Regions from separate parts of the Rhizobium sp. CC-YZS058 genome, predicted to be linked through region 4. Evidence: predicted binding sites of a transcription regulator. Region 4 holds the regulator's gene; each other region holds the start of a gene.
The links. Region 4 encodes LexA, which represses DNA repair genes until DNA is damaged. Its sites were predicted from a motif close to TGTTCNNNNTGTGTTCNG; they were not measured.
Positions count from the first base shown of each region.

Region 1 (7,654 bases), 2.2 Mb from region 4:
CGAGGAGTGGCCGTTCTTCTCGGCGACCTCGGACGTCGTGCTCGAGCCGGGCATGGTGCTCGCCTATGAAACCCCTTTCTACGTCGACGGGCTGGGCGGGCTGATCATCGAGAACCAGCTTTTGGTGACGGATGCGGGCCATGAGACGATGAACCAATTGCCGACCGGTCTCGTGTCTGTCTGAGCCATCGCTCACCCTGCCGTCGCGCGCTGCCTGTGCAGCGCCGCGACGGCACCGAGATCTTCGCGAAACCGATCGATCTCCTCGCGCTTTCGGCCCTCATCGGGGATACGCAGCAGGTAGGACGGGTGAACGGTGGTGTAGAGCGTGCGTCCGTCCTCGAGCGTCACGCTGCGGCTGCGGTAATCGCCCAGCTTTTCGGCATGGTTCATGATCGAGGTCAGCGCCGTGGCGCCCATGGCGACCACCAGCTCCGGTTTGACGAAATCGAGCTCCAGCTTCAGCCACCAGCGGCAGGCGCGGATCTCGCCCATGTTCGGCTTCTGGTGGATGCGGCGCTTGCCGCGCGGCTCATATTTGAAGTGCTTGACGGCATTGGTCACATAGGCCTGGCTGCGGTCGAGACCCGCTTCCGCCGCGATCGTATCGAACATCTTGCCCGCGGGGCCGACGAAGGGGCGGCCGGCCAGATCCTCTTGGTCGCCCGGCTGCTCGCCGACGATCATCAGCCCGCTCGTCTCCGGACCCTCGCCGAACACGGTCTGGGTCGCCTTGCAGTAGAGCGGACAGCGTTCGCAGTGGCGCGCCTCCTGGCGGGCCGCCTCCAGCGTACCGGGTGCCGCCTGCGGCTCGTCCGCCGGCATCGCGGCAGCACGAACCTTGGCGTGGAAGGCCGGCGGCTCGGTCGGCGCGCGCTTGGCCATCTCGGCAACGGAGGCCTCCGCCCCGGCGACAAGACCGGGGATGAGGTCGGCTTCGGGGAGGTTCTTCCAATATTTCTTGGGCATCTCGGCCTGCATCGCTTTCACCTTCAACCGCGCAGGGTTGAAAATGTTGCGGAAATAGGTGCGCCATAGATCGTCCGCCTCGTCGGACAGCTTCGGGTTTTCAGCCGGTTCGGCCGAGAGCACCAGCTGCGCGCCGTCCCAGGCGGCCGAGCCCTTGGGCGTAGCGATGATCCAGTCCATGTCGGTGAAGCGACGCTGGAAGAAGGGCGCCGTGCGCGCGACGATGAAGTGATCGGGCTCGAACCAGGCGATGAAGCGGCGGCGACCGTTCACGGCCCCGCCGGCCTCGACCTCCTTGAAGCGCACGAAGGCCTTCATCTTGTGGCTGTCGCGGCGTACGGATTTTTCGAGCGCGATCAGCCGAACCACATCCGCGTCCGAGCGGATCGCCAGAAGATTCCGGTCGGCCTGCAGCCGGAAGAGAATGCGATAGAGCAGGGCGAAGCGCGAGGGGTCGGAGTGGCAGACCGCCGCCTCGGCAAGCGGCAAAAAGGCTTTCGGTACGGTGACTGGAGAGGCGGGCGAGGCTGTTGGCAATGTGGGAGCATCGTCCGCGCCCTGATCGCCGCCGAACAGGTCGATCGGGCCCGAGCTAACGTGCCAATCCACCGCCTCCGGAGGGCAGCCGGCGAGGAGCAGCGTCCGCGCCGCATCCCGCCATTCGCCGAAATCGCCCTGACCCTTCAGCGTGACGCGGCGCATCAGAGCAGAACCAGCTGTTCCGGCTTCGGCTCGAACAGGCTGCGTAGATCCGAGCGATCGACGAGCCGAAGCGGCGACCAGCCTTCGGCAACGATGAACGGCCGCACCTTCTTCAGCGAGACCTTCAGCCGACCGAGATCCTCGAGCCTCAGGCTCTTGAACCGTCGCGCCGAGAGAATGGCCTTGACCACCTTGGTGCCGAAGCCCGGCACGCGCAAAAGCATCTCCTTCTCCGCCCGGTTGATGTCGACGGGGAAGCGGTCGCGATTGGCCAGTGCCCAGGCAAGCTTTGGATCGAGATCGAGATCCAGCATGCCGTCCGGCCTGTCCTTGGTGATTTCGTCGATGCCGAAGCCGTAGAAGCGATAAAGCCAATCGGCTTGGTAGAGCCGATGCTCGCGCATCAGCGGCGGCTTGACGAGCGGCAGAACGCGGGAGGCGTCAGGGATTGGGCTGAAGGCGGAGTAATAGACGCGGCGCAGGTCATAGCTGCCGTAGAGGCGGGCACTGGTGCCGAGGATGGTCTGGTCGCTCGCCTGGTCGGCTCCAACGATCATCTGCGTGCTTTGGCCGGCCGGCACGAAGCGGCGCTTGATCTTCGACTGCAGCGTCGGCTCGGAGGCCGCCTCGATCTTCAGCCGGAGATCGCCCATGGCGCGACGAATGCCGGCCGGGCGCTTTTCCGGCGCATACTGCCCAAGGCCCGCATCGGTCGGCATCTCGATGTTGATCGACAGGCGATCGGCATAGAGCCCTGCCTCTTCCACGAGCTGCGCGGAGGCTTCTGGAATGGTCTTGAGATGAATATAGCCGCGGAAATTATGGACGGTGCGCAGCTCGCGCGCCACACGCACCATCTCTTCCATCGTGTGATCGGGCGAGCGGATGATGCCGGAGGAGAGGAAAAGCCCCTCGATATAATTGCGCCGATAGAACTCCAGCGTCAGCCAGATGACCTCTTCCACCGAGAAGCGGGCCCGCTCCACATTGCTGGAAGAGCGGTTGATGCAATAGGCGCAATCATAGATGCAGAAGTTGGTCAGGAGAATCTTCAGAAGCGAGATACAGCGCCCGTCCGGCGCATAGGCATGGCAGATGCCGGAGCCCTCGGTGGAGCCCAGGCCGCCGCTTTGTCCGGAATGGCGTTTGCTCGTGCCGCTGGACGCGCAGGATGCATCATATTTGGCAGCATCCGAAAGGATCGCCAGCCGTTCCTTCAGCGTTTTCTTCATGGTGTTCTATATATGTTCCAAAGGTGCCTTGGTCAATGTCCGGTAACCTTGGCGGAACGTTTTGGCAGGCTATCCGTTCAGTCAGCGAACCCGTGAAATCATTCTTTCACCCCATGCTGACAGCAGGAGCTTTTCCATGCCTTCCATTCAACAGTCGAAGATTCTCATTCTCGCCACGGACGGTTACGAGCGTTCGGAACTGCGTGTCCCCCTCGATGAGCTCAAGAAGCACGGCGCGACCGTCAAGATTGCTTCCGTCGGCGGCAAGGACAGCATCAAGAGCTGGGACGAGAAGGATTGGGGCGACAGCGTCTCGGTCGATCTCGATGCCAAGGATGTCAAGCTCGACGATTTTGATGCGCTCGTCCTGCCCGGCGGCCAGATCAACCCCGATAAGCTGCGCGTCGAAGAGGACGCCATGCGCATCGTCAAGGAGTTCATCAATTCCGGCAAGGTGGTGGCGGCCATTTGCCATGCGCCCTGGCTTCTGGTCGAAGCGGATGCCGTGCGTGGTCGCAAGGTGACCTCCTACTCGTCGATCAAGACCGACGTGAAGAACGCCGGCGGCGACTGGCGTGACGAAGCGGTGGTCACCGACAAGGGGATCATCACCTCGCGCAATCCGGATGATCTGCAGGCTTTTGTGGCCAAGATCGTCGAAGAGGTCGAGGAAGGCCGCCACGACCGCCGCGCGGCGTGAGTGTACCAGCCCTTTGATGTTTCACGTGAATCCTTGTTGAGAAGGACCGCCTTATGGCCGATCTGTCGAAGACCAAATCCGATCCGCTCCAGCAGTTGTGGGATGTGATGGAGCATGTGCATGCCGGAATGCTGGGCGTCCAGGGCTCCGACCATCACATGCAGCCGATGGCACCCTATGTCGAGAAAGAGAGCAATTCGGTCTGGTTCTATACCAAGAGCGACAGCACCCTCGTCGAGACCGTGCGTGCCGGCAGTCGCGCCCATTTCTGCGTGATCAGCAAGGATCATGACTATCATGCCTGCCTCTCCGGGGCGATCGATGAGGTGAAGTCCAGGGACCATATCGAGAAGTTCTGGTCGCCGATGGTTGCCGCCTGGTACGAGGGCGGAAAGGACGATCCGCTCTTGACCATGCTGCAGCTCAAGGTGGACGATGCCGCGATCTGGGCGTCCACCGGCAGCACGCTGCGGTTCGGTTGGGAGATGGCGAAGGCCAACCTGACCAATCAGGAGCCGGACGTCGGCGTGTTTACGGAGCTGAAGCTCCCGCAGCAGGCCTGACAACCTCTCGACGCGCAAACCTTGAGCCCGGTCGGAAACGACCGGGCTTTCGTGTATGCGGAACAATGCACGGACTGATGCGTTAGAGGGAAGCCCGATCCCCGGCAGTCTCGAACCTAGAGGAAAGCGTCGCATGGCTGCTGACCAGAGTCCCTCGCGCCTCCGTGCCGCCCAGGATGTCGGCGCCGAAGGCCAGCCGCCCGAACAGAGCGCGTCCCCCCACTTCGATACGAGCCTCAAGTCCGATGAGAACGGAGCATCGGCCGCGGACGACACACGTGACGCCCCGTCCGAGGGTGAGGACGCGAAAGCCGAGAAGAAGCCATCGATCATCAAGCGCCATCCGATCGCATTCATCGCCGGCCTTCTGGTGCTGGTCGCCCTCTGCGTGATCGGCTATTTTGTCTGGCTCGTCTATTTCCATCCCTATGAAACGACCGACGACGCCTTTATCGACGCGCGCAGCTTTGCGGTGGCCAGCAAAGTCTCCGGCTATGTTGCCGATGTCCGCGTGAGCGACAACGCCCACCTCAATGCAGGCGACGTGATCGCCGTCATCGACCCGCGCGATTACCAGATTTCGCTCGATCAGGCGAAAGGCGAGGTCGAATCCGCCAAGGCGGCGATCAGCAGCGCAGAAGCACAGGTTGCGGCGAGCAGCGCCGCCATTGCCGAGAGCCGCGCCCAGCAGGCCTCCGCACAGGCGGCCCTTCAGTTTGCCCAGGAAGAAGCCAGCCGCCAGCAGGATCTGGCCCGCAGCGGCGCCGGCACCGTCCAATCCGCGCAACAGGCGACGAGCTCTTTGCGTCAAGCGCAGGCGACCCTGTCGCAGGCCCAGGCAAGCGTGGTGTCGGCCATGAAGAACCGCGCCGTGGCCGAGGCTCAACGTGCGAGCGCGGTCGCGACACTCCATCAGGCGGAAGCGACGGTCGAATCGGCCGAGCAGAGCCTTGCCTATACGACGATCAGCGCCCAGCAACCGGGCCGCGTCGTGCGGCTGTCCGGTGCCAAAGGGCAATATGTTGCTGCCGGGCAAAGCGTTGCAATGTTCGTCCCCGACGAGATCTGGGTAACCGCCAATTTCAAGGAAACGCAGCTGACCGACATGCGCCCCGGCCAACCGGTCGATGTGACCATCGACGCCTATCCCGACATGCCGTTGAAGGGGAAGGTCGAGTCCGTGCAGCCTGGATCGGGAACGGCCTTCTCGCTGCTGCCGGCTGAAAACGCCACAGGCAATTATGTCAAAGTCACCCAGCGCGTTCCGGTCAAGATCATCGTGGACAGCTGGCCGAAGGACTTGCCCGTCGGCCCCGGCATGTCGGTCGTGCCCACCGTGACCGTGCGCCCGAGGACCTGAGCGTGGCCGCCGTCGCATCCGCCGGCGGGCAAGAGGCGGGCGCCAAGGCAGGGGCCGTCAATCCCTGGCTGATCGCCATGGTCGTCTCGATTGCCACCTTCATGGAAGTTCTCGACACCACGATCGCCAATGTGGCCTTGCGCTACATCTCAGGCGGGCTGGCTGTCAGCGCCGACGAAGCCTCCTGGGTCGTCACCACCTACCTCGTCTCCAACGCCATCGTGCTGGTCGCAAGCAGCTTCATTGCCAAGCGGTATGGGCGGCGACGGTTCTATCTGGCTTGCCTTGCCACCTTCACCGTGTCGTCCATCCTCTGCGGCCTGGCCTGGAACCTGGAATCGCTGTTGTTCTTCCGCATGGTACAGGGCTTTGCAGGCGGCGGCATGGTGCCGATTTCCCAGTCCATCCTTGCGGATTCCTTCCCGCCCGCCAAGCGGGGCCAGGCTTTCGCGCTGTTCGGTGTCGCGGTGGTGGTGGCGCCCGTTGTCGGGCCCACCCTCGGCGGCTGGCTCTCCGACAATTTTTCCTGGCACTGGTGCTTCCTGATCAACGGGCCGGTCGGCGTTGCCGCGTTCCTGCTCGTCTACTTCCTCGTTCAGGAGCCGGACAGCCTGCGCAAGGAGCGGGCGGATATGAAGCGGAAGGGCGTTCGCTTCGATCTGATCGGTTTTCTTCTGGTCGCCGTCTTCCTCGGTGCGCTGGAACTGGTGCTCGATCGTGGCCAGACGGAGGATTGGTTCGGATCGTCCTTCATCATCGTCGCCACCGCCATTTGCCTGCTGGCCTTCTTCTCCGCCATCCCCTGGCTGCTCACGCGCGCCAACCCGGTGATCGACGTTCGCCTGCTGGCCAGCCGTCAGTTCGGTGCCTGCTTTCTGGTGATGATGGCAACCGGCGCGATCCTGATCGCCACAACCCAGTTCGTGCCGCAGGTGCTGCAGGAGAATTTCGGCTACACGGCCACCTGGGCGGGCCTGGCGCTTTCCCCCGGCGGTATCGTGACCATGACGATGATGTTCATCGTGGGGCGGCTGTCCGGCCTGATCCAGCCGAAATATCTGATTGCCATAGGCTGCAGCATCATCGCGCTCGCCATGTGGGACATGACGCGGCTTTACGCGGACCTGAACTTCGGCTTCTTCGCCTGGTCGCGCATGATCCTCGGACTGGGCCTGCCGCTGATCTTCATTCCCATCACCAGTGCGTCTTATGACGGTCTGCGACCCGATCAGACCGACCAGGCCTCTGCTTTAATCAATGCAGCGCGCAATACGGGCGGCTCGATCGGCGTCTGCATCGCCTCGAATGTTCTCGCCCACCGCGAGCAGTGGCACCACAGCCGTCTGGTCGAACATATCGTGCCCTCGGAGCCCGGCTATCAGCAGGCGCTCCAGACATGGACGGACTACTTCATCAGCCGTGGGGTCAATGCCGGCGATGCCGCCCAGCAGGCGATCGGCGCCATCGGCCAGCAGGTGGCACAGCAGTCGAGCTACCTCGCCTATATCGACGTCTTCCATACGCTGGCCTTGATCTCGCTCGCCGTCGTGCCGCTGGCGCTGATCCTGCGCAAGATCGATCTCAATCACAAAGGCTCGGGACCAGCGCATTGAAGAGAGACAGGACTTTTGCCCAAGCGCCGTTGCCGGATAGTGAAAAGACGGGCAGAACAGCGTGATGGCTCTTCCTGTCTCCCATCATCCCGCCCGTCCGCGCCGCTCCGTTCTCTGCGTTCCTGCCGACAATCAGCGCGCCTGTGCAAAGGTGGCGGAGCTTGCCTGCGATGCCGTCATCTATGATCTCGAGGATGCCGTGGCGCCGGATGCCAAGGAGGCGGCGCGAGCTGCCGTGCGCGACATCCTGTCTGCGCCGGCGCCGCGCGGGATCGAGCGCATCGTCCGCATCAATCCCCTCTCCGAAGCGCTTGGCCAGGCGGACCTGACCGCGCTCGCACCACTCTCGCCGGATGCGATCCTGCTGCCCAAGGTCGAAAGCCCTCGAGACATCGAAAATGCCGCCGATCTGCTGGCCGAGCTCGACGAGGCGGAGAGGGTGCGGCTCTGGGCAATGATCGAAACGCCGAAGGGACTGATCAACAGTGCCGCCATTGCGGAGGCTGGACGCACCG
Region 1 covers NZ_JAYESJ010000001.1:4,093,767-4,101,420, forward strand. Annotated here, with positions in the region: gene U8330_RS19440 (Xaa-Pro peptidase family protein) at 1-184, shown strand, start outside; gene U8330_RS19445 (UdgX family uracil-DNA binding protein) at 193-1,671, opposite strand; gene U8330_RS19450 (putative DNA modification/repair radical SAM protein) at 1,671-2,903, opposite strand; gene U8330_RS19455 (type 1 glutamine amidotransferase domain-containing protein) at 3,040-3,603, shown strand; gene U8330_RS19460 (pyridoxamine 5'-phosphate oxidase family protein) at 3,657-4,166, shown strand; gene U8330_RS19465 (HlyD family secretion protein) at 4,300-5,526, shown strand; gene U8330_RS19470 (DHA2 family efflux MFS transporter permease subunit) at 5,523-7,139, shown strand; gene U8330_RS19475 (CoA ester lyase) at 7,204-7,654, shown strand, end outside.
Region 1: the regulator LexA is predicted to act here: its motif matches at 2,906-2,923, upstream of U8330_RS19450 (putative DNA modification/repair radical SAM protein).

Region 2 (7,654 bases), 630 kb from region 4:
CGGGGCGCGCCCGCGCGCGCTCCAGAAGCGCCTCGAAATGGCGATGCCGCTGGACGATCAGCCCCGGCACATCGATCCCATCCCGATCGAACTTCTCGGTCGGGGCTGCCACGATCGCCTCGCCGGTGACGATCGGCGCATCGTCACCGGCGCGGCGAATGGTGGTTTCCAGGCGGATATCGCCATCCTCCCGCTTTTCCAGCACCCGGACAGTGGCGATCACCTCATCTCCCGCGAAGGCCCGCGCATGGAAGTCGAGGCTCTGGCTGCGATAGAGCGTGCCCGGTCCCGGCAGCTTGGTCCCGAGGATGGCCGAGATCAGGGAGGCGACGAACATGCCCGGCGCACTGCGCTCGCTCCTGCCTTCGGCATCGGGCGTGCTGTCCGTCAGATGCTGGGGGTTGGTATTGCCGGAGGAGGCCGCAAAGATGATGAGATCATCGCTGGTGATGAGCCGCCGAAGCTCGCAGCACTCGCCTGGCTCGATTTCTTCAAACGTCCTGTTGGTCAGCCGCATGCGCACCTCACCTCACATGCGCGGGTCAACGCGAAAGGGAAAAACCGTCCGCTTCGCACCGTCTCGACCCACAAACGCGCTGCCCGCGCCTCTGTTGTAATGACGGCCAACCCTTGTCCCGTTGGCACCATACGGTCCCACCGAACCGATCCTGCCGCTTTATCGATGTTCTCTATTTTATAATTTACTTTTATTCATGACCCTCTGTCCAAGCAAGCTCTTCGTGCAGGCTCACTCGGCGGGACAGCGATTTTTCGATGGGACCGCCCGGCGGAGGAACCGGATGGAAGTCGTCAAGAAGGTCCCTATCCGTCGCCTGTTGCTCTTGATGGGGCAGCGGCTTCCCGCTCGTGGCCGGCCGGCTGATCGTGTCGGCGGGCATCGGAACCATGCTCTCGACGGTGCTGGGTCTGGCGATCCTGAACTTGATGATCGTGGTCGCCCGGCTCATCGCCAGACGGATAACCACCTTGGGAAAGGGCTGAGCAAGCGATCGTTCGCGGCGAGAACGCGGAACAGAGGATCGATGATGTCAACGCCGCATCGCCTCGTTCAGGCCCGACGCAGCGCCCGCGAGCGGAAGGAACGGTGCATAGAAATGGCTGCAATCATGTACCATAAGGGCCATAGCAAACCCAAAAATGGCGGAGAAGAAGGGATTCGAACCCTCGATACCGTTTCCGGTATACTCCCTTAGCAGGGGAGCGCCTTCGACCACTCGGCCACCTCTCCGTCACGCGCTTGACTAGTGTCGTCCGCCCGCCTTTGCAAGGCTTTTTTGCGGACGAGGCCTGCAAAGAGGCGCGGCCGGCTCAATCCTCGTCGTCGATCCGGCTGCGGCGAAGGAGTTTCAGCGAACGGTCGGGCTCGATGCGATAGACCTCTTCGGCGCGGTGGCCATATTCGTCGGTCAGTTGATTGGTGAAGGTGCTGCCGATCGGCGCCTTGGTCAGCCGACTTTTCGGCTGGCCGCCATAGGTGATGCTGCCGGGTATGGGCTCGGGCCCGGCATTGGATGTGGCGGTGCAGCCGGCGAGAACGGCGAGGGCGGCAAGGGAGAGAAGTGCAGGCTTCATGGGAAAGGCCCCGGGAGTGGAACGGTCGGCCCGCGCCAGGCGACGGGCATAGCTGGACATATGGAGCGCTCGGGGCAGTCGTCATCCTTCGGGACGATCCGTTCGCGTCACTTCGCCGTGACCGGCGCGGTTGTCCAACCGATCGCCCGACCGATCCGCGTTGGTCGCGCCCTTGATAAGTCATCACTTAACCTTATCGGAGGAAACTCCCGCCGCTGAAAGATTCACGCAAGTCTCGATCGGCAGATTGGCAGGGTCCATGTGCGCAGTAATGGAGCGTGCCGATGTCGATGATCATGCACAGAGCGGAGCCGAGGCCGGGGGCGCTGGCCACCACCTACAAGCATTTCTATGTGGAACGGCCCTGTCGCATCCTCGTCGTCGCCGATCGGCTGAAGCCGAAGACCAAGTATCAGGGGCTGATTCGCCATATCTCCGTCGGCGGGGTGATGATCGATTTCAATGCCGCCATTCCGCTGCCGCCGCACTTCTTCATCGAGATCGTCGGCTTCGAGGGCGAGCATGGCGCCACGCGGGTTCACCGGGTGGGCACCGAGCTCGGGGCGCGCTTCAACATGCCGCTGCCGTCCGATTATGTGAGCCGCATCATCCGCGCCGAATTTGCGACCGGCGGCCTGCCCTCGCGCTAGATCGAGACACCTGCGCCTTCTTTCCCACCGCCTGATCCAGTGACTTTGCTGGCGCGTAGCGGGAGAAAGTGGGAGACGATCGATGAAAACCTTTCTCGTGGCCTATGCCGGCACGCTGGCTTCGTTCCTGGCACTGGATGCCGTCTGGCTCGGCATCGTGGCGCGCAATTTCTACCGCGATCAGCTCGGCGATCTGATGCTGCCGCAGCCGAACTTCGTCTTCGCTGCCGTCTTCTACCTGTTCTTTGCCGCCGCCGTCGTCATTCTTGCCGTCCTGCCGGGGCTGAAAGCCGGGTCGCTCACGACCGCGCTCTTCTATGGCGCCGTCCTCGGCCTTGCCGCCTATGGCACCTATGACATGACCAACCTCTCGACCTTGAAGGGCTGGCCGATGGCCATGAGCTTCGTGGACATGAGCTGGGGCACGGTGCTGACCGGCATTTCCGCTGTCTGCGGCCTGCTGGCAGCCCGCCTGGTCTCTGCCGGCTGAGACAGCGGCAGGCGGCGCGTGCAAGGCCGGTGGCGTGAGGGAGTGCGCGTGCTATAGCTGGCGCCCCTTTGCCTTGATCCGGATTTGCAGACATGACCGGCTTTGCCCGCTTCCCCCCCCCTCACCCAGTCGCTGCCGGCCACCGTGCCCTTTGTCGGGCCGGAAGCGATCGAGCGGCAGAAGGGCCGCAGCCTGACCGCGCGCATCGGCGCCAATGAGAGCGGCTTTGGCCCCTCGCCCGCCGTTCTCCAGGCCATGCGTGCCGCGGCCGAGACGGTCTGGATGTATAATGATCCGGAGAACTGGGCGCTGAAGCAGGCGCTCGGGGCTCATCTCGGCGTTTCGCCCGACCACCTCGCTATCGGCGAAGGCATTGATGGCCTGCTTGGCCAGATCGTGCGGCTGATCGTCGAGCCGGGCCAGCCCGTCGTCACCTCGCTCGGCGGCTATCCGACCTTCAGCTTCCATGTCGCCGGCCATGGCGGCCGCCTGGTCACCGTGCCCTATCGCGACGACCGCGAGGATCTCGACGGCCTGCTCGACGCCGTCCGGCGCGAGGCGGCGCCGCTGGTCTATCTCGCCAATCCCGACAATCCGATGGGCAGCTGGTGGCCGGCCGAGCGCGTCGTGGACTTTGCCGAGGCGCTGCCGGAGACGACGCTGCTCGTATTGGACGAGGCCTATGGCGAAACCGCGCCCGCCGGCACCATCCCGCCCATCGCGGCGCTTCTCGATCGGCCGAACGTCATGCGCACCCGCACCTTCTCCAAGGCCTATGGGCTGGCAGGAGCGCGGGTCGGCGCGGTGATCACCACGCCCGAAAACGCCCGCGCCTTCGACAAGATCCGCAACCATTTCGGCATGAACCGCATCGGCACGGCCGGCGCTTTGGCGGCGCTGGCGGATCAGGCCTATCTCGAAGCCGTCATCGCCCGCATCGCCGCGTCCCGCGCGCGGATCGGCGAGATCGCCGGGTCCGCCGGCCTTGCGCCCCTGCCGTCTGCCACCAACTTCGTGGCCGTGGATACGGGACGCGACGCGGCCTATGCCCGCGCGATCGTCGATCGGCTGATGGAAGACCACGGCGTTTTCATCCGCATGCCCGGTGTGGCGCCGCTCAACCGCTGCATCCGCATCTCCACCGGACCGCAGGCCGAAATGGACCGGCTGGCGGAAGCGCTGCCCGCCGTTCTCGCCGCGCTTGGCTGAGGCGTTCCATCCGGGCACGAAAAAGGCGCCGGCCGAAGCCGACGCCCTTCGAGATCGTTCAGGCTGTCTCTGAGAGCATTTCCAGCGATCACGGGATCACCTGAAATGCTCTATGTCTTTGTTTTGGCCGCATTGTCCGACGCCGAAGCGATCACGCTTCGGCTGGAAATGCTCTAGTTGACCGAGGTCAGCGTCATCGAGGTGCCGGTCGCCGCCACGTTCAGGCCGACCTGGCCCTGGAGGCTGACCAGCTGGAGGTTGATCGAGCCGGAGGTGCCGCCGGTCAGCACATTGGCGCCGACGCCGAGGCCGAGCGTGGCTTCCGCCGTCGCGCCCTGATACAGGCCGGCGAGCGAGCCGTGGTGGTAGCCGGCGGTCGGCGCCATGACGAGCCAGACCATGCGAGCCTGGGTGGTGAAGCCGAGGTCGATGCCGAGCTTGCGCACGGCGCCGCTATAGCTGTCGACCGGCTCTCCATCGATCGAGGACTTGAAGTCGCAATCGACTTCCTTGGCGGAGCCGAGGATATAGCCGGCGCCGCCGGCGATACGGCAATCGAGATAGCCGATCTTCACACCATTGCGGGCGCCGCCGTCGCGATAGACTGGGGCCGCCTCGACGGGATCGGCGGCCAGGCTCGGCAGGGCAGTGAAGCCAAGAGCGGCGGCGCAGACGGTGCTGGCGAGGGTCAGTTTCATAAAAGTCTCCTGTCAGAACGAGATACGCAACGTTCACCCGTGAAGGGAGGCCATCTGAAGAAGGCCAGAATGCGTTCAGCACGTTCCAACGCACGAGCGCGCGTTTCGATCCATCGCGCATGTTGCATTGCGGTGACAGAGGCCGCTCATGCACCGGCCGGGCGACCGGCACCGCCGCGGGAGTTCGCAGCAGTGCCCGGACTTGCAAGGGGGTGCGGTTTCCAGTCCGTGAGGAGCCGGCTCCGTCCGGGCCGCAGCGCGGAGCTTCGGCCGCAGTCTGCTGCGGACGGCGCGGTCAGTGAATGGTCATCCACTCCCGGGCAGCCCGCAGGGCTTCCGCCAGCTCGCTCTTCGACATGGTGGTCGACAGGTCGGCCCGCAGCGCGGCGGCCCGGTCCGAGCCCTTGATGGCCGCGATATTCAGCCATTTGTGCGCCGCCACGAGATCCACCGCGCAGCCGCGGCCGGTTGCATACATGAGACCCATTTCGCAGAACGCCTCGGCGCGGTTCTCGCCGCCGAAATTGACCTCGGATGGGGTGTGGAAATCGAAGCGTGCCATGGTTCTTGTCCCTGTTTGATCTGGTTGGTCTTGCCGTTTTCAGTCCCTGTTTTCGCCGGCTGGCCTGGCCCTCTTTGCGTGGCGCTTTCGGCCGTCCGGCGGTGTGGCGAAGCTCTTGGCGCCTCGCTCGTTTTGATAGGCTTACTCTACCCGCCGGCCTTCAACGGGCGCTTAAAATGCATGATTAATTTGCACCGAACAAAGTTCAAACGCTTGGTAAACTTGGGTTTTTGTTAAACATCGAAGCGCCTGCCGCAGCGGGCATGCCGGCCGATCTTTACCTTTCCTTCAGTGCGCAGGTTCAACGCTTCCCTAACCATGCCGTCGGATGCCTCTGGCCAGGAGCAGAGCAAGCGACGCCCGGGATCCCGGCGATCTCGACATGCCGCTTACGTTCGCGTGATTCGTGACCCGGCAAGGGAGATAGCTTGAGGATCGTCATGCGTGTTCGTCTTTGTCTTCGGCTGATCGCAGCCGCCGCGCTCGCCGCAGCTCCTGGCCTGTCGGCCTCGGCGGCCGACCCTCTTCTCGGGCTTTGGAAAACGGCGAGCGGCGAAACGGCGGCGATCGACCGGTGCGGCAGCGCCGTCTGCATCACGCTGAAGACCGGCAAGCATGCCGGCAGACAGATCGGCCAGCTCTCCGGCTCGGCGCCGGACTATACCGGCGAGATGACCGATCCCGCCAATGAGAAGACCTGTAGCGGCTCTGCGACCCTCGCAGGGGCGACGCTGAAGCTGAAGGGCTGCGTCCTGAAGGTGCTCTGCCGCCCGCAAAGCTGGACGCGCATGGAGGCGGGACCATACCCATAACCCGGTGACATTGAGACTGCGTAAGCGCGTGAGAACGGACTTCCTTGATATCTCCTAATTTAATCAAACAGAAACTCATCGCGTGCATAGTTGCTTCCGCAATCAGGAGGACCAAACATGCTTTCGATGAACGCGATCTTGAAAACCGGCGTGGCGGTTCTGGGCCTTGTCAGCCTGTCGCTGACCTCGCAGAGTGCCTACCAGGCCCATTCGAAGTACGATCGGGCCAGCCATATCGAGCTGGCGACCGAGGCGGCGGCGAGCCTGTTCACGGCCCTGGTCAATATGCGCGTCGAAGCATCGTTGACGCGTGCGGCGCTGGAGAAGGCCGAGCCCACCGTCACCCCCAATCCGCGGCTGCAGCCCGCCCGTGAAGCAGAACTCGATGGCATGACGCGGGCGCTGGAACCGCTGCATCAGCTCGCTCTGCCCGATCAGGCTCCGCTCGTCCAGGCGCTTAGCGAAGGCTTCGACCAGCTGCGCAGCCTCCAGCAGCAGGCGGACGAGGCCGCGAAGAGAGCCAAGGATCTACGCCCCGCCACCCTCTACAAGGACTTCGTCGCCCTGGCCGACGAGATGCAGAAGAAGATCATCGAATCCGGCGGCATCGTTCGTGCCTATGCCCGCGATTTCGATCCGGTCATCAACAGCTATCTCGATCTGCATGAAATGGCCTGGAAGGCGCGTCTTGCCTCCGGCATGGCGCTCTCGCCGATCACCAACAACATCATCGTGCGCGGCGAGATCAAGCCCGAGGCGCCCCTGGACCAGGCCGCCGCCTTCGGCAAGATCGACACGCTCTGGTCCGTCATCGAGGATCGGCTGAAGATGCTCGCGCCGAACGAGGCGGCCGCTGCCGCCATGGCCGCGGCCAAGTCCGGCTATTTCGACGAGTCCTTCCGGACCCTGCAGGTGACATCGCTCCGCAAGCTGATCAACAACGAGCCGCTCGACTTCGACCGGCCGCACTGGGACGGCGTGACGCTGAACGCGCTGCAGACGCTGGCGCAGACCGCCACCGTCTTCATCGAAACCGCGCGGGAATTGGCGCAGGACGAGGCCAAACAGGCCTGGTCGCGGATGATGACGATGTTTGCCCTCCTCATCGTCTCCTCGCTGGTCAGCGTCGTCATCTTCGTCATCATCGGGCGCCGGGTGATCTGGCCGCTGAAGACGATCACCAAGGCCACGCGCGCGCTCGCCGCCGGCGATACGGGCAGCGAGATTCCCTTTGCCGGTCGCCGCGACGAGATCGGCGAGATCGCTGCCGCCGTCGAGGTGTTCCGACAGGCAGCGATTGCCAAACGGCAGCTCGAACAGGAAGCCGAAGCGGCCCGTGCCCAGGCCCAGGCCGATCTGCTCGCAGCACAGCACCAGGCGGAAGAGAGCTCGGCGGAACGCTTGCGCAACGCGACCTCCGGCCTGGCCCTGGCGCTGGAACGCCTGTCGAACGGCGATCTCGGCTTCCAGATCGATCAGGCCTTCGCCCCGGATTTCGAGAAACTGCGCCTCGACTTCAACCGCTCCCTGCACCAGCTCGGCGGAACGCTGGCGGAAATCTCGACCGTGGTTCACGCCGTCGAAAGCGGCAGCCATGAAATGGCGTCCGGTGCCAACGAACTGTCCGGGCGGACGGAGCA
Region 2 covers NZ_JAYESJ010000001.1:2,533,825-2,541,478, forward strand. Annotated here, with positions in the region: gene U8330_RS12200 (bifunctional enoyl-CoA hydratase/phosphate acetyltransferase) at 1-517, opposite strand, end outside; gene U8330_RS12205 (hypothetical protein) at 868-1,002, shown strand; tRNA gene U8330_RS12210 (tRNA-Ser) at 1,160-1,249, opposite strand; gene U8330_RS12215 (hypothetical protein) at 1,330-1,593, opposite strand; gene U8330_RS12220 (hypothetical protein) at 1,878-2,243, shown strand; gene U8330_RS12225 (DUF2177 family protein) at 2,326-2,733, shown strand; partial or broken gene U8330_RS12230 (pyridoxal phosphate-dependent aminotransferase) at 2,826-3,942, shown strand; gene U8330_RS12235 (DUF992 domain-containing protein) at 4,116-4,640, opposite strand; gene U8330_RS12240 (sel1 repeat family protein) at 4,936-5,202, opposite strand; gene U8330_RS12245 (DUF2147 domain-containing protein) at 5,643-6,014, shown strand; gene U8330_RS12250 (HAMP domain-containing methyl-accepting chemotaxis protein) at 6,132-7,654, shown strand, end outside.
Region 2: the regulator LexA is predicted to act here: its motif matches at 5,397-5,414, upstream of U8330_RS12240 (sel1 repeat family protein).

Region 3 (7,654 bases), 340 kb from region 4:
GGGGCCGGAGAAGATCAGTCTGCCGGACTATACGCCCTGGCTTGCGTCCGAGAAGCTGCAGCGCGAATTCCAGGTGCTGGGCTTCTACCTCTCCGCCCATCCGCTCGACACCTATAATGACCTCCTGGCGAAGATCCGGGTCCAGACCTTTGCCGATTTCGCCGTGTCGGTGAAGAAGGGAGCAACCGCCGGGCGGCTGGCGGGCACGGTGACCTCCAAGCAGGAGCGCAAGACCCGCACCGGCAACAAGATGGGCATCGTCGCCTTTTCCGACAGTTCGGGCCAGTTCGAGGCGGTGCTGTTTTCCGAAATGCTCGCCCAGTATCGCGATCTCTTGGAGCCGGGAACCTCGCTTGTGATGACCGTGCAGGCGGAGGAGCGGCCGGAGGGCATCGGTCTCAGGATCCAGACCCTGCAATCGCTCGAGGAGCGCTCGCGCGACATGCAGAAGGCGCTGCGGGTGTATGTGCGCGATTCCGGGCCGCTGCGCTCGATCGCGGCGCATCTCAACACGCGCGGTGATGGCGCCGTGTCCTTCATCGTCATCAAGGACAATGGCCAGCGCGAGATCGAAGTGGAACTCTCCGACCGCTATCGCCTGTCGAACGAGATCGCCGCGGCGCTGCGCAGCGCGCCCGGCGTGATCGATGTGGAGCTGGTCTCCTGACCGCATGAGAAAGGCGCCGGCAGAACCGGCGCCTGTGATGATCGATGGGTCGACTGCCGATCGGGCGATCGCCCCTCAGAGATCGAAGAAATCCTTGGTCACCGTGATGGCGGTGTCGAGGCGAAGGGTCAGGTCGGCACGGCCGTCGCCATTGGTGTCGCCGGAGATCAGCGTCTCGCCGTCGATCTTCTCGTAGCGCAGCTCGCCGGCCTTGCCGGTGAAGTCCTTCGTGCCGATGAAGCTGAACTTGCCGTTGCCGGCGGAGAGGCTGTTCGCGTCGATTCCGGCGAGGTCGATCCTGTCGCCGCTCTTGCGGGAGAAGTCGAAGATCGTGTCGGTGCCGAGCCGTTCGTTGGAGTCGGTGACCGAGGCATAGACGAAGCGATCGGCACCGGCGTCGCCGAACAGATCGTCGGCGCCGATGCCGCCCATCAGTTTGTCGTTCCCCTTGCCGCCATGAAGGCTGTCATCGCCGCGCCCGCCCTTCAGCAGGTCGTTGCCGTCAAAGCCCATCAGCGTGTCGTCCTGGTCGCCGCCATAGAGCTTGTCCGGACCGTTGAACGCCTGCTTGAAGAGAGCCGCGAGCCCGCTCTCATTGCCGTCCTCCACGAGATCGTTGATCTTGGCGACCGAAAGCTTGAGCCCGGTCAGCGACAGAACCGGCTCCTTGCCATTCGTCACCTCGAGCCCGAAGATCGTCCCCTTGACCGGGTTGCCTTGGCTGATCGCCAGGTTCTCGCCGCGGATGACGAATTTGAAACCGTCGACGAAACCGACGATCGCCTTCTTGCTCTGCGACTGGATCGTGAAATCCGACATGGTCAGCAGGTCGAGAGAGATCGGCTCGCCGATCTTCAGTGTCACACCCATCAAAATCTCCTCTTGTGTGATGGTGGGGTTCAAGTCGGCGCGGGGCAGGAGAGGGTGAGAGGCGCAGGCCTCACGGCTCAGCCTTTCCGCTCCTGCGTCACCGTGACGAAATCCGTGCCGCGGCCGGTTTCCTGGCCGAGGCCGAGATCGGAAATGGTCAGCGAAGAGCCGTCCGCAAGCAGCGCCTCGATCCGCCGGCGCGCCTCCTCGGGAATGGCGATCCGCTTGAGGCTTGCTTCCGCCGCGCCGTCCGCATGGGAATCGGCCTGGACGGTGATGCCCAGGCGCTTGCGCATCGGGCCGGGCAGGGCATTGTCGAGCGACAGGGCAAACCATTTGCCCTTGCCGCTGTCCGGGTCGCGATCCTGGAACTGGAAGAAGTGGACGCCGAGCGCCACCGTCGGATCGGCGATCGTGACCGGCACTTCGAAGAGCGGCGCGAAATCGCGGCGGACGAGGAGCTGGCCGTTGGGCGGCGGCGGGCGCTTGGTCTTGGCGAAGATCGCTTGCGAAACGGAGGGGCCGTCACGGCCGGTCTCCGGCAGACGCTCCGCCCGTTCGAAGGCGCGAATGGCCTCCGCAGTCTGGCTGCCGGCGGCGCCGTCGAGCGGCCCCGTGTAGAAGCCGAGGTCGGACAGCGCGCCCTGCAGGTCGAGCATGTGCTCGCGCGGGCCGCGGCGGGTGATGAGGATGCGGATCGGCGCCCGGTCGTCCGCCTCGATCCCGGCGTCCTGCGCAGGCGCCGGCGTGCTCATCGCCACTTCCACGGCGGTCCCGGGCGGATGATCCATGCTCGGGCGGAGCGTCGCATCGGTCAGAAGCTGCGGCGTGGGCGGAGTCGGCTGGAAGAGGGCGGGTTCGTCCACAAGGCGTGGCACCAGCTGGTCGCCAGCAATAATCACGTGCAGGCCACGGCCGGTCATCGAGAATAGGCTCTTCGCAAAGCTTTCCGGCAGGCGCACGCAGCCGTGCGAGGCGGGACGCGGCGGGACATGCCGCGCGCCGTGCAGCGCAATGCCGGACCAGGTCAGCCGCTGCATGAAGGGCATCGGCGCGTTGGAATAGATGTTGGAGGCGTGGAACTTGCGCTTCTCCAGGATCGAGAAGATGCCGGTCGGTGTCTCGTGGCCGCGCTTGCCGGTGGAGACATTGGAGGTGGCGACCACCGTGTCGCCATCATAGACCACCAGCGATTGCTGATCCTTCGACACGATCACCTGCAGCGGCGCGCCGCCCGCGGCGAGTGCGCTGCCCGCGCCGAGCACCATTCCAAGCAGACCGAGCATCGGTGAAAAACGAGAAACCATGACCACCATCCCATGCCTGATCTTGCCCCGACACCGGCGCGCCATGCGGCTGACCGGGCGCAGGGGCCTTCCTCCAGCCTAGGCCGGCAAACTTTAAGGAAGCTTTGTCACCTTCGACTGACACACGCTGCGGCTGTGTGCAGGGAGGGCTTTCGGGGCGTTATGCACAGATGATTGTCGAACGAGCCCCGCCGGCGCGATGCGCGAACTACGGCTCTCGATGGTGGGGCGTGCTCTTAGTCGCCCCTTTGGCGGTGGCCAAAGGTATAGCCGGTCTCGACGCTGCCGCGGCCGAACTTGTCCCGCAGCCGGTTCATCGCCGCTTCCGCGGCGGCGCGGCGCGCGGCCTGGTGGTCGACAAGATCCGGCGGGTCGGCGCGGGACGGGTCGGCCAGATCGCTGACGCCGATGCCGATCAGACGGAAGCGGGTGCCATCCGCTTCGCGTTGAAGAAGCGCCAGGCCGGTGCGGAAGATCCGGTCGGCAAGCTGGGTCGGGTCTTCGAGCCTGCGGTTGCGCGTGCGGATCTTGAAGTCGGCAGTCTTGAGCTTGAGGACCACCGTCTGGCCGGCGGTCTGCCCCTTGCGCAGCCGCAGCGCTACTTTTTCGCTCAATCGCCGCAGATGCGGCACCAGATCGGCATGGTCGCAGAGATCGTCGTTGAAGGTCGTCTCGGCGGAGACGCTCTTCGCCTCGCCATTGATCTCGACCGCGCGCTCGTCCTGCCCGCGCGCCAGCCGGGCCAGCCGCTGGCCGATCGTGCCGTAGCGCCGCATGAGGTCGCTCTCCTCCATGCGCTGCAGCTGGCCGATCGTGTGGATCCCATCCCGCGCCAGAGTTTCGGCGAAGGCTTTCCCGACGCCCCAGATCGTCGTGACCGGGCGGTCTTGAAGGAAGGACAGCGCCTCGGCCCTGCCGATCACGGAGAAGCCGCGCGGCTTCTGAAGGTCGGAGGCGACCTTGGCGAGGAACTTGCAATAGGACAGGCCGACCGAAACGCTGATGCCCAGCTCCGCCTCCACCCGCTTGGCGAAGCGGGCGAGCGTGCGGGCGGGGGGATCGCGGTGCAGCCGCTCGGTGCCCTTTAGCTCCAGAAAGGCCTCGTCGATCGAGAGCGGCTGAACAAGCGGGGTCAGATCCTGCATCATGCTGCGGACCTGCCGGCCGACCCGGGCATATTTCTCCATGTCGGGCTTGATGACGACGGCGTCCGGGCAGGCTTCGAGCGCCTTGAACATCGGCATGGCCGAGCGCACCCCATGGATGCGGGCGATGTAGCAGGCGGTCGACACCACGCCGCGCTTGCCACCGCCAATGATGACCGGCTTGTCGGCAAGCTCCGGCGCGTCCCGCTTTTCCACCGAGGCATAGAAGGCATCACAATCGATATGGGCGAGCGTCAGCGCATAGAGCTCGTCATGCTCGACCACCCGCGGGCTGCCGCAGGCGATACACCGGCGCCGCTGCGCAGACAGGCCTGCCTGAAGGCCGGCCAGGCAATCCCGGCAGAAGGCCGGGTGACGTGCAGGATCGAACGACATGGCACGCACCGGAACAAAGATTGAACAAACCGACCCTATGCCCGCCCACGCAAAGGCGCAAGACCGTGGTGCCTGCCGGCTTGGGAAGGATGTGGATAAGAGACCGCTCAGGCCGCGAGGTGGGCGCGGATGAGAGCGGCGGCGTGCGGCCAGTCGGCGGCGGCGGCGATGTCCGGTCCCGGTGTCGGCATCATCGCCCGGAACTCGGCATTGGCGATCAGATGGATCAGCAGGCAGTCCGGCGCGTGGTCGCGCACCGAATGAAGATTGCGCAGGATATCGTCGATGAACACCAGCTTTTGGCTGCGGCCGTCATGAAGGCGCCGAACCACCGGACCCTTCGGCTCTTCCGTCGCGAGCAGCGGGAAGGACAGCGCATGGCGGTCGAGCAGCGCGCGCCGCAGGGCCGCGTGCCGCGGCGGCATGGCGGTGAGGAAGACGATGTCCGCCTCCGCCGAGAGGCTTTCCAGCGTCTCGCAGACCGCGGCGGCCGGTCCCTGCCAGTCGAGCTGGGCTGCGAAGAACGCCTCGATCAGCGCACTGACCTCCGCCTCGCTGATCGGCTCGCCGTCTGCTTGGCGAATGATGTTGCCGTGCAGGCGGAAGGAGCGGGGAAGCAGCGTGCAGCCGCCGGCCTTGAGGAAGCCCTGGAACGGGGTCAGGAACTCCAGCACCACCTCGTCGATATCGCAGACGATCAGAGGTCGGTCGGTCAAGGAAATATGATCGAAGGAGAGGGGCTCGGCCATCAGATGCTGCCGGTATCGCCGCGAGGGCCGGCAAGGACCGCATGGGCGCGCACGACCGTTTCCGGCTTTGTGTCGGTGGCCGCGCAGAAGGCCATCAAGGTCGGTTCGTGGTCCATGACGAAGTCGAGCACGCCGGCCAGAAAACCCGGATCGGCAGCGGAACTGCGGAGCGTCGAGGGGTCGGTTCCGGTCAAGGCAAGGAAGCGGCCGAGCAGGTCCGGTTCGTTGGCAATCCAGGCGAGCACGGCAATGGCCGTTTCGTCGGCGGGGGTCATAAGGCAGGCCTTTTTTCGTGGAGCTCGGCTTTTCTCGCCGATGATTTCCTCTTTTTCAACCAAATAGACCTAACTCTCGATGCGGAGACCGGTCCATTCTTGGCTCGGTCCGCCGCAGGGCCTGGCCTCACAAGGGTCGGCCCGCCCAAAGGAAGGTGCCCATGCCGAAACAGGTGATGATCGTCGAGGACAACGAGCTGAACATGAAGCTCTTCCGCGACCTGATCGAAGCATCCGGCTACACCACGATCCAGACCCGCAACGGCATGGAGGCGCTGGAACTGGCCCGCCGGCACCGGCCCGACCTGATTCTCATGGACATCCAGTTGCCGGAAGTGTCTGGCCTGGAAGTCACGAAATGGCTGAAAGAGGATGATGAATTGCATGTCATCCCGGTGATTGCCGTCACGGCTTTCGCCATGAAGGGGGATGAGGAGCGCATTCGCCAGGGCGGTTGCGAGGCTTATGTCTCGAAGCCCATCTCGGTGCCGAAATTCATTGAAACGATCAAGACCTATCTCGGCGACGGCTAGTCCGTTCCTTGGGGGCGAGAGCCCTGCCGAGCTCATTCATTGACACACGGGCCGCCATGATGGCGGCTTCTCGAGGCCAAATGCTGCGCCATTTTTCGGCTGCAGGGCTCAGACAGGAAAGAACGCATGACCGCACGCATTCTTGTCGTTGACGATATTCCGGCCAACGTCAAATTGCTCGAAGCCCGGTTGCTGGCCGAGTATTTCGACGTGCTGACCGCTGCCGACGGCTTTGCCGCCCTCGCCATTTGCGACCGTCAGCCGGTCGACCTCATCCTGCTCGATGTCATGATGCCGGGCATGGACGGCTTCGAGGTCTGCGAGCGGCTGAAGGCCAATCCCCGCACGTCGCATATTCCGGTGGTCATGGTCACCGCCCTTGACCAGCCTTCCGACCGTGTGCGCGGTCTGAAGGCCGGTGCCGATGATTTTCTGACCAAGCCTGTCAACGATCTGCAGCTGATGTCGCGGGTCAAGAGCCTCGTGCGGCTGAAGAATGTCAGCGACGAGCTGCGGCTGCGGGCCGAAACGGCGCGCACGATCGGCCTCGAGGAGGCGCTGCGCTCCGACCGGCCGGACGAGCCCGGCCATATTCTGCTCGTCGATGCGCGCGCCAGCTCGCAGGAACGAATCGGGCGCGTGTTGCGCCCGGTGGCGGAGATGACCGCCATGGCGGATCCGCAGGCAGCGCTGTTCGAGGCGGCCGAGCGCGCCTTCGATCTCATCATCGTCAACGCCAATTTCGAGGATTACGATCCTTTGCGGCTCTGCTCGCAGCTGCGCTCGCTGGAGCGCACGCGCTACATCCCCATTCTGCTGGTGGTGGAGCAGGGGGCGGAGGAGGTGCTGGTCCGCGCGCTGGACCTCGGCGTCACCGACTATCTGATGCGGCCGATCGAACCCAACGAGCTCATGGCCCGCAGCCTGACCCAGATTCGCCGCAAGCAGTGCAATGACCGGCTGCGCGCGAGCCTTCACCAGACGATCGAGCTCGCCGTGACGGATGGGCTGACCGGGCTTCACAATCGCCGCTATCTCGACAGCCACATCCGCCTCCTGATGGAGCGCGCCGCCCAGCGCAACCGCGCGCTCACCGTCTGCATGACCGATATCGACCGATTCAAGAGCGTCAATGACAGCCATGGCCATGATGTGGGCGACGAGGTTCTGCGCGAGTTCGCGCGCCGCATCCGCTCCGTCGTGCGCGGAGCAGACCTTGCCTGCCGCTTCGGGGGCGAGGAGTTCGTGCTCGTCATGCCGGACACGGATGGGGCGGCAGCCAGCGGCATCGCCGAGCGCCTGCGGCACACGATCGAAAGTCAGCCGTTCCTTATCGATAACGGTGCGCTGTCGCTTTCCATCACCGCCTCGCTCGGGCTGGCGAGCTTCCTGCCGGGCGATACGCCGGAGGGCTTGATGAAGCGTGCGGACACCGCGCTCTATCAGGCCAAGCGCAATGGGCGGAATCAGGTGGTTGCAGCCGCCGCGTGATCGAGTGAGTCGCGCACCAGCCGCGTTTTCCACAGCATGCGGTGGGATTTCGCTGGCCGGCGGGCCTCGGCGCCCGCTAGAGGCTTGAATGTATACAATATTCGGCGTGCGAGGCGACGCGAACTGGGCATTCTCCTATTCGCTTCTCGGTTGTTCCGCAGGTTTTTGCAAAAAACCATCTGCAACAAGGGCTTGCACCGGTCCGCTGTGGCGAAGGGCGA
Region 3 covers NZ_JAYESJ010000001.1:2,241,464-2,249,117, reverse strand. Annotated here, with positions in the region: gene dnaE (DNA polymerase III subunit alpha) at 1-667, shown strand, start outside; gene U8330_RS10810 (M10 family metallopeptidase C-terminal domain-containing protein) at 743-1,537, opposite strand; gene U8330_RS10805 (L,D-transpeptidase family protein) at 1,615-2,844, opposite strand; gene U8330_RS10800 (DNA polymerase IV) at 3,081-4,385, opposite strand; gene U8330_RS10795 (hypothetical protein) at 4,493-5,137, opposite strand; gene U8330_RS10790 (DUF3572 domain-containing protein) at 5,134-5,409, opposite strand; gene U8330_RS10785 (response regulator) at 5,571-5,942, shown strand; gene U8330_RS10780 (PleD family two-component system response regulator) at 6,069-7,433, shown strand.
Region 3: the regulator LexA is predicted to act here: its motif matches at 4,395-4,412, upstream of U8330_RS10800 (DNA polymerase IV).

Region 4 (7,654 bases):
CCCATGATCTTTTCCACCAGTCCCAGGTGTCGGCGAAAGCGGGTGAGGAAGCCCATGAAGGCGCCGGAGAACCCGGCCGCGATCCAGAAGGGAACGGCGAGGCCGAGCGAATAGACGGCGAGAAGCGCGGCACCCTGCCCCACAGTGTCGCGTGCCGCGGCAACGCCGAGAATGGTGCCGAGAACCGGACCGATGCACGGCGTCCAGCCGAAGCCGAAGGCGAGACCCATCACATAGGCGCCGGAAAGCGTCGCCGGCTTGCCTGCGCCCTGGAATCGGGCCTCTCGGGCAAGCAGGGGGATGCGGAGGACGCCCAGAAAATGCAGACCCATCAGAATGACGACGAAGCCGCCGAGCCGCGACAGCACGTCCATGTGCTGGCGCAGCAGCATGCCGAGGCTCGACGCACCGACCCCGAGCGCGACGAAGACCGTGGCAAAACCGAGCGTGAACAGCACCGCGGTGACGAACACCGCCCGCCGCACCTGACCCGCAGCCGCCGGGCCGCCGCCTTCGCGGAACTGATCCATCGATACGCCCGCCATATAGCAGAGATAGGGCGGGACCAGCGGCAGCACGCAAGGTGACAGGAAAGAGAGCGCCCCGGCGAGAAGCGCATAGACGATCGGGATTTCGGCAATGGCCACCGGCAACTCCTGGCATGTCAATCGAACCGACGTCGCGCCGCGCCAAGCCCGCGCCGGCATGAAGTCACTGGCGGGACCGACCATGGCCGCACCCCTGCCAGCCCCTCCCCTCTACCGCTCCCATCGCCCCTTGGAAACCGTCTCACCCTCCCTGCGGCAACACGACCGGGGATCGCGCGACGAGGGATTGGACGATCAGGATGAACGGCGTCGCGAAGGTCCGCCGGCGGAATGCTGCTGGGGAGTCGCGCTCGGTCGCTGCCGAGAGAGGCCGATGGAAAAACAGCGAAGAGGCTTTTATGGGTTGACCCCGCGGGCCGGCCTATGCATATCTCCGCCCACTTTCGCCGGCCGTGCCGGATCTGGAAGAGCGCGTAGCTCAGTCGGTAGAGCAACTGACTTTTAATCAGTAGGTCCAGGGTTCGAATCCCTGCGCGCTCACCATCTTCGTCAAATTACGAAAAAAACACGCAAATTGAACGGGACTGGCGGGCATCGTTTGCGGAGCCGGGAGATGCGCCGTCCCCTTCGCGGATGGCGCGGCCAAACGATGGCAACAATCAAACTTCTATCATGATGTGGAGAGTTTTGGAGGCCTCGCCCGGAATTGAACCGGGGTACAAGGATTTGCAGTCCTCTGCGTCACCACTCCGCCACGAGGCCTCACAGGCTCATAAACAAGCCGTGGCGTGCGTTTAGAGCCATCCGCGAGAAATCGCAAGAGGCAAGCCGGTGCGGGCCGCACTTTTCCCCGCCCGCGTCTCCTCGCCCATGACGCGACGGATCAGAGGCTCGAAACCGCCTGCGGGTTCATCAGCGGCACTGCCTGACCGATGTCGTTGTTGGCGTATTTCAGCGCAAGGATGGAAAGGACGGAGACGATCATGCCAACGAAGATGAAACGCATGGAGATACCCTTTCGGCAGGCCGCGCCAGGGATGGCAGCGGGAGGCAAACTGGAATGGTGTGTGGTCGTGTTCTGAAGAAGCGAACGGCAGCAGTGGATCGGGACGATCCCGCTAGTCGAAATCGCCGATCTCGCCGGCTTGGAACAGAACGACGGGCGCGCTGCTTTCACCGACGGCCGGGCTCGTGTCCCGGCGCAGCGCGACAGCGCCGGCATGCTGGTCAGCCAGGCGAAGGGCAACGTGCCTCGCTTCATCTTCGCTCGCCGCGGAAATCGTCGGCTCGACCAGGGCCAAGCCGCCATCCGGGGCGCGGTCGAAGGCAAGCACTTCTAGGACGGCGTTTGTGCCGGGCATGGTCATGTCCCCATCCGGCGATCATCATGTCCGCCGTTCGAATTCGAGCAGCAAACGTGCCAAAGGGCTTGCGGTTCCGCAGCCAGGCACGATCCCTGCACAAGCTTGCCGTGCAACAAGCGAATGGCTCGCTTCGATGAGCGCGGACGGACGGGCGCGAGAGTGGATGCGGGAGACCGGTCGCAAAGCCCGCAATGCCGGGAAGGCGAAACGCAGGCTCTCTCGTCCAGCATCGGTCGCGGAGATCGCCATCACCCGCGCCACCCTTCTAAGGGACGGACGGCGCGCTAGGTCTGGTCGAGGAGCGAGCGCGCCGCGATCGTAAGCAGTAGGCAGCAGCAGGCGCGCCCGGGAGGTTCGGCATGGCACAGGAATGGCCAATGTTTATTCTGCAGGCCGTCGTCGTCTTCGGCGCCGTTGGCATGCTGTTCATCCGCGGCGATGGCGATATCGACCGACGGTGACGGTCTGAAAGGCGGACCGAGCAGGCTGGGAGGCAGGCACGGCCTGCCTGCCCTTTTCCCGTGAACCGTCAGTGGTAGCGGCGGATCAGGCCGACCAGAAGGCCCTGGATCTTGACCCGCTCGGGGCCGAAGATTCGCGTCTCATACGCCGGATTGGCGGCTTCGAGTGCGATGGAGGCGCCCTTTCGGCGGAAGCGCTTCAGCGTCGCCTCCTCGTCATCGACCAGCGCCACGACGATCTCACCGGGGCTCGCGCTGTTGGCGTTGCGGATGATGACCGTATCGCCGTCGAGAATACCGGCCTCGATCATCGAATCGCCTTTGACCTCGAGCGCGTAATGTTCGCCGACGCCGATCATGTCGAGCGGCACGGCGATGTCATGCGTGTTGTTCTGGATCGCCGAGATCGGCACACCCGCTGCAATCCGGCCCATGACCGGAACGGAGACGCTGTTGTTGTCGTTGCCCGGCGCAACGGGCCGACCCCGCGCGGACGGTGCGGCGGCGGGCGCGGCCGGCTCCTGCCCCAAGCTTCCCTGAATGACGCTCGGCGAAAAGCTGCGGCGCGGTTCCTTGCTCGGGGCGCCATAGGCCTCCGGCAGCCGTATCACCTCCAGCGCACGAGCCCGGTTCGGCAGACGCCGAATGAAGCCGCGCTCCTCCAGCGCGGTGATCAGCCGGTGAATGCCGGATTTGGAAGCGAGCGCCAGCGCGTCCTTCATCTCGTCGAAGGAGGGGGGAACACCGGATTCCTTCAGCCGCTCATGGATGAAGATCAAGAGTTCCTGTTGCTTGCGCGTCAGCATGGCGAGGCTCCGGAATCGCTGGAAACAAATCAAGAACGAGACTAGCTGTTCCTTATGTGTTCCACAAGGCCCTCAATCAGCGAAAAACGGATCGCGTTTCGAGCCCACGAGCACCGGCCGACGCTAATGGTAGAAAAAGCAGACGCAGTCCGCCCTCTCCTCATTCTCGCGTCCCCACACCCGCGCCGCCAGCCTGTTGCTGGCGCCCGTCTCGTCGAGGGGCACGCCGAGCAGCGTGACAGCGGCGAGCTTGGCGTTGACCGCCTCGACGGCAATGGTCTGGCCAACCTGGTGCACGCCCTCGCGCGGGGTCCATGTAAAGAATTGAACGGAATACTGCATGTCGTCCTCCCGAATGCAGACAGGTCGCCCGCTTGCTCCTCCGCAAATCAGCGACATGCTTTCTCTATCACGAATCGAGTCGCGACGAAATGGGAAGGGAGAGAGACTCGCGATGCCGAGGCCTGCGGGAACACAACAGGCTTGGTTGCGTTCTTCCAGCAATCAAACCGCCGGCTGAGCCGGCCTGAGGAGACATCATGGCCAAGGTAGTCGACGAGCGCGGCGACGTGCGCAACACCAGCGAACTGAACAAGAAGGTGACCCTTTCCCCGACGGAAGCCCGGCAGGGCAGACAGGGTTCGCCGGTCTTGAAGGTGCTGATCGGCGGACTGGTGCTCGCAGCCCTCGCGTGGGGAATCGCGGAATTTTACGGCGAAAGCGTCGACAACGACGCCGCGACCACGCGGCAGACGGCTCCGGCAGCGACACCGAACGATACGAGCGCCACAACCCCGAACCAAGGCACGGTCGATAATACGCCGCCGGCTGGCGAAGCCATGCAGCCGGCTCCCGCCGATCGCGATCCTACACCGCAGACCGGGAGCGGCGGCGCGGCGCAGCAGCCGTAAGCTCTCTGGTTGACGGGTACACCGGCCCGTAGCAGCTACGGTCGTGAAGTCTCACATGGCCCGCCTCGTGCGGGCCATTGCCTTTTCAGCGCTTCAATCGGTGACTTATGACGATGCCTGTTCCTTCGCCTGCCGGCGTCGACCCCACCAGACGGCAAAGCGGCGGCGTCGGCGCCTGACGCTGGCGAAGTCGTGCGACAGGACGATCAGGCCGACGGGGATCATCCAGAAGCCGAGGATCGGCAGGAAGCCGAGACAGCCGAACAGCACGAACAGGACCCCGATCAGCACCCGCAGCCAGCGGGAGCGCGGCAAGCGAATCCGCCATGACCCCAGCTGAAGATGCGGCGGCGCCGCGGGACGAACCCGGTTTTCGGCATCCGACATGCCTCTTCCTTTCATTTCGTTTCACACGGCATCCCGCGCCTGCGTGGGCGCGCCGCCGTCTCGCGCGGCAATAGCCCGTCTCTCGGGCCGCGCGGGATGCGCAGCGAAGATGGGCATTCATCCACAGGGCGGCAAGTTTTTTTGAAAAAGCGCTTGGCAAATCGAGAAAGCGTTTGTAATAGCAGCATCACTTCTGCGGCGCAGATGTTCCCTGGTAGCTCAGCGGTAGAGCATTCGACTGTTAATCGACAGGTCGCCGGTTCGAATCCGGCCCGGGGAGCCATTTACTGGCTCTTTCCTTCCCTAATCCCTTCATCCATCCTCTCCGGGAACTATCCGTGCAGTCCCGCCTTCCTCTTGTCTTTGACGGAGGTGGACGATGGTGGATGAGAAGCGGACGGACGTCGAACAATCGTCGCCGAAAGACGTGATTGAGCGAGCGGATGAGGCCGAGCAGAAAGAAGATGCGCCTGTCGCACCTCCTTTCGCAGTCCCCAGCGGCACACCGGACGAGGCGGAACGACCAGTGGTCAACCCTGTGACGGGCGGGGCGCTCTGACGTCTGCCGTCTCAGTGAGCTCGGCATCATTCTTGAAAAGTCGTTTCGGATAAACGCAGCAACATCTTGTTTTTCCGTGATCCCTGATCCACCCCTTCTCGTCTGCCGTAGACAGCGGCGGATAGAGGATGGCGGGGACAATGGCGAAGGCACAGCGGGCGGAGACGGGAACGGTCATCCTGTGGTTCCGAAAGGACCTGCGGACCGATGACAATCGTGCGCTCGCCGCCGCGGTCGCTTCCGGGCGCGCCGTCCTCCCTCTTTACATCCTCGAGCCTGGCGAATCCGGCCCCTTGGGCGAGGCACAGGCCTGGTGGCTGCATCATTCCCTCGCCGCCCTCAGCGACGACCTGAAACGCCTTGGCGCGCCGCTGATCCTGCGCCGTGGCGAGGCGATCGACATCGTGCCGAGATTGGTCGAACGAACCGGTGCGTCCGCCGTCTACTGGAACCGCCGCTACGACCCGGCGGGCGCAGAGATTGATACGGCGCTGGAGGCTGCGCTTCGCGAGAAGAGCATCGAAACGGAAAGCTTTGCCGGCGCACTTCTCCACGAACCTACCAAGGTCCGCACCAAGACGGGCGGGCCCTACCGCGTCTACACCCCGTTCTGGCGGGCGCTCGAAGCTGCGGGCGAGCCGGAGGAGCCGATCGAGGCGCCGCGATCGATCACCGCCCCAAAACATCTGCCGAAGTCCGATGCGCTCGAGGCTCTCGCTCTGCTGCCGCGGCTTGACTGGGCCAACGCCTTTTCCGACCTCTGGACGCCGGGCGAAAAGGCCGCTCAAGCCCGGTTGAGACATTTCCTCGACGATCTCATCGGTGGCTACACGGCAGCGCGCGAGAACACCTGGGAGGACGGCACCTCCCGCCTCTCGCCCCATCTGGCATTGGGCGAACTCTCGCCTCGCCGCGTCTTTCACGCCACCCGCGGCCTCAAGCACGCGCCCGAGCGCGAGGTCGTCACCTTCCGCAAGGAGCTGGTCTGGCGCGAGTTCGCCTACCACCTTCTGGTCCACAATCCGGACATGCGGTGGGAGAATCTCAACCGAAAATATGACCGGCTCGGCTGGCAGGATCACTCCGGAGACTTTACCGCCTGGACGAAGGGCCTCACCGGCTATCCGATCGTCGATGCCGGAATGCGCCAGCTCTGGCGGCACGGGATCATGCACAATCGCGTGCGGATGATCACCGGCTCCTTCCTCGTCAAGGACCTGTTGATCGACTGGCGGCGCGGCGAGGCCTGGTTTCGCGATACATTGGTGGATGCGGACCCGGCCAGCAATGCCATGAATTGGCAGTGGGTGGCGGGCTGCGGCGCCGATGCCGCCCCCTTCTTCCGGGTCTTCAATCCGACCACGCAGGGCGAGAAGTTCGACCCGCAGGGCCGCTATGTGCGCGAGCACGTGCCGGAACTGGCCCGCCTCCCCGACAAATACATCCACCGGCCTGCCGAGGCACCGGCATCGGTGCTGAAGGAAGCCGGCATCACGCTCGGTAAAACCTATCCCTCGCCGATCGTCGATCATTCCAAGGCCCGCGATCGTGCGCTGGCCGCTTATCGCACTCTCAAGGACGCCGCATGACACTGTCTCCGCCCCTCGCCTTTTCGAGCAACGGCCCTTCGGCGGACACGGGACGACGACTGTCGATCGCGGTGATCGGGTCGGGCGTCTCGGGCACCTCGGCTGCCTGGGCGCTGGCCCCGGTCCATGACGTAACCCTTTACGAGAAGGACCACCGGCCGGGCGGCCATACGGCGACCGTGGACATCGACTATGACGGAACGCCGATTTCGGTCGACACCGGGTTCATCGTCTACAATGAGGCGAACTACCCCAACCTCACCGCGCTTTTTGCCGAGCTCGGGGTCGTCACCCATCCCAGCAGCATGAGCTTTTCCCTCTCGCTCGATGAAGGCGCGCTCGAATGGCGGGGAGGACCCTTCTCTGGCCTCTTCGCGCAGAAGCGCAATATGCTGCGCCCCTCCTTCCTGTTGATGCTGCGCGAAATCCTGCGCTTCAACCGCACCTGCCTGGCAGACCGGAGCGCCGGCGTGCTCGGAGATCGCTCGATCGGGGATTATCTGAACTGGCGCGGCTTCTCGCCCGGCTTTACCAACAACTACCTGATCCCCATGGCAGCCGCCATCTGGTCGGCGCCGGCCGCCCGCATGCTGGATTTCCCCGCCGAGCGCTTCGTGCAGTTCTTCGACAATCATCGCCTGATCTATGCCAAGCCACACCCCTGGCGGACGGTGGCGGGCGGCAGCCGTGTCTATCTCGACAAGTTGTTGGCGCGGCTCGGCGACCGGCTGAAGCTCAATGCGCCCGTTCGCGGTATTCGTCGCGAAGGCGGACGCGTCGCGGTCACGGAGGCGGATGGCACCCTGCGCCTGTTCGACAAGGTCATCCTCGCCAGCCACAGCGACCAGTCGCTGGCGCTGCTGCAGGATGCTACGGGCGAGGAACGGGACCTGCTGTCCGCCGTTCCCTACCAGCCGAACCGCGTCATTCTCCACCGCGATCCGGCGCTGATGCCGAAGCGGGAGAAGGCCTGGGCCTCGTGGAACTATCTGCGCTCGACCAAGCCCGGCGCGGACCAGAGCGTTGCCG
Region 4 covers NZ_JAYESJ010000001.1:1,904,623-1,912,276, forward strand. Annotated here, with positions in the region: gene U8330_RS09035 (cytochrome c biogenesis CcdA family protein) at 1-647, opposite strand, end outside; tRNA gene U8330_RS09040 (tRNA-Lys) at 1,016-1,091, shown strand; tRNA gene U8330_RS09045 (tRNA-Cys) at 1,237-1,310, opposite strand; gene U8330_RS09050 (hypothetical protein) at 1,432-1,554, opposite strand; gene U8330_RS09055 (hypothetical protein) at 1,667-1,909, opposite strand; gene lexA (transcriptional repressor LexA) at 2,442-3,179, opposite strand; gene U8330_RS09065 (hypothetical protein) at 3,303-3,521, opposite strand; gene U8330_RS09070 (hypothetical protein) at 3,719-4,090, shown strand; gene U8330_RS09075 (hypothetical protein) at 4,196-4,477, opposite strand; tRNA gene U8330_RS09080 (tRNA-Asn) at 4,686-4,760, shown strand; gene U8330_RS09085 (hypothetical protein) at 4,857-5,036, shown strand; gene U8330_RS09090 (deoxyribodipyrimidine photo-lyase) at 5,177-6,625, shown strand; gene U8330_RS09095 (NAD(P)/FAD-dependent oxidoreductase) at 6,622-7,654, shown strand, end outside.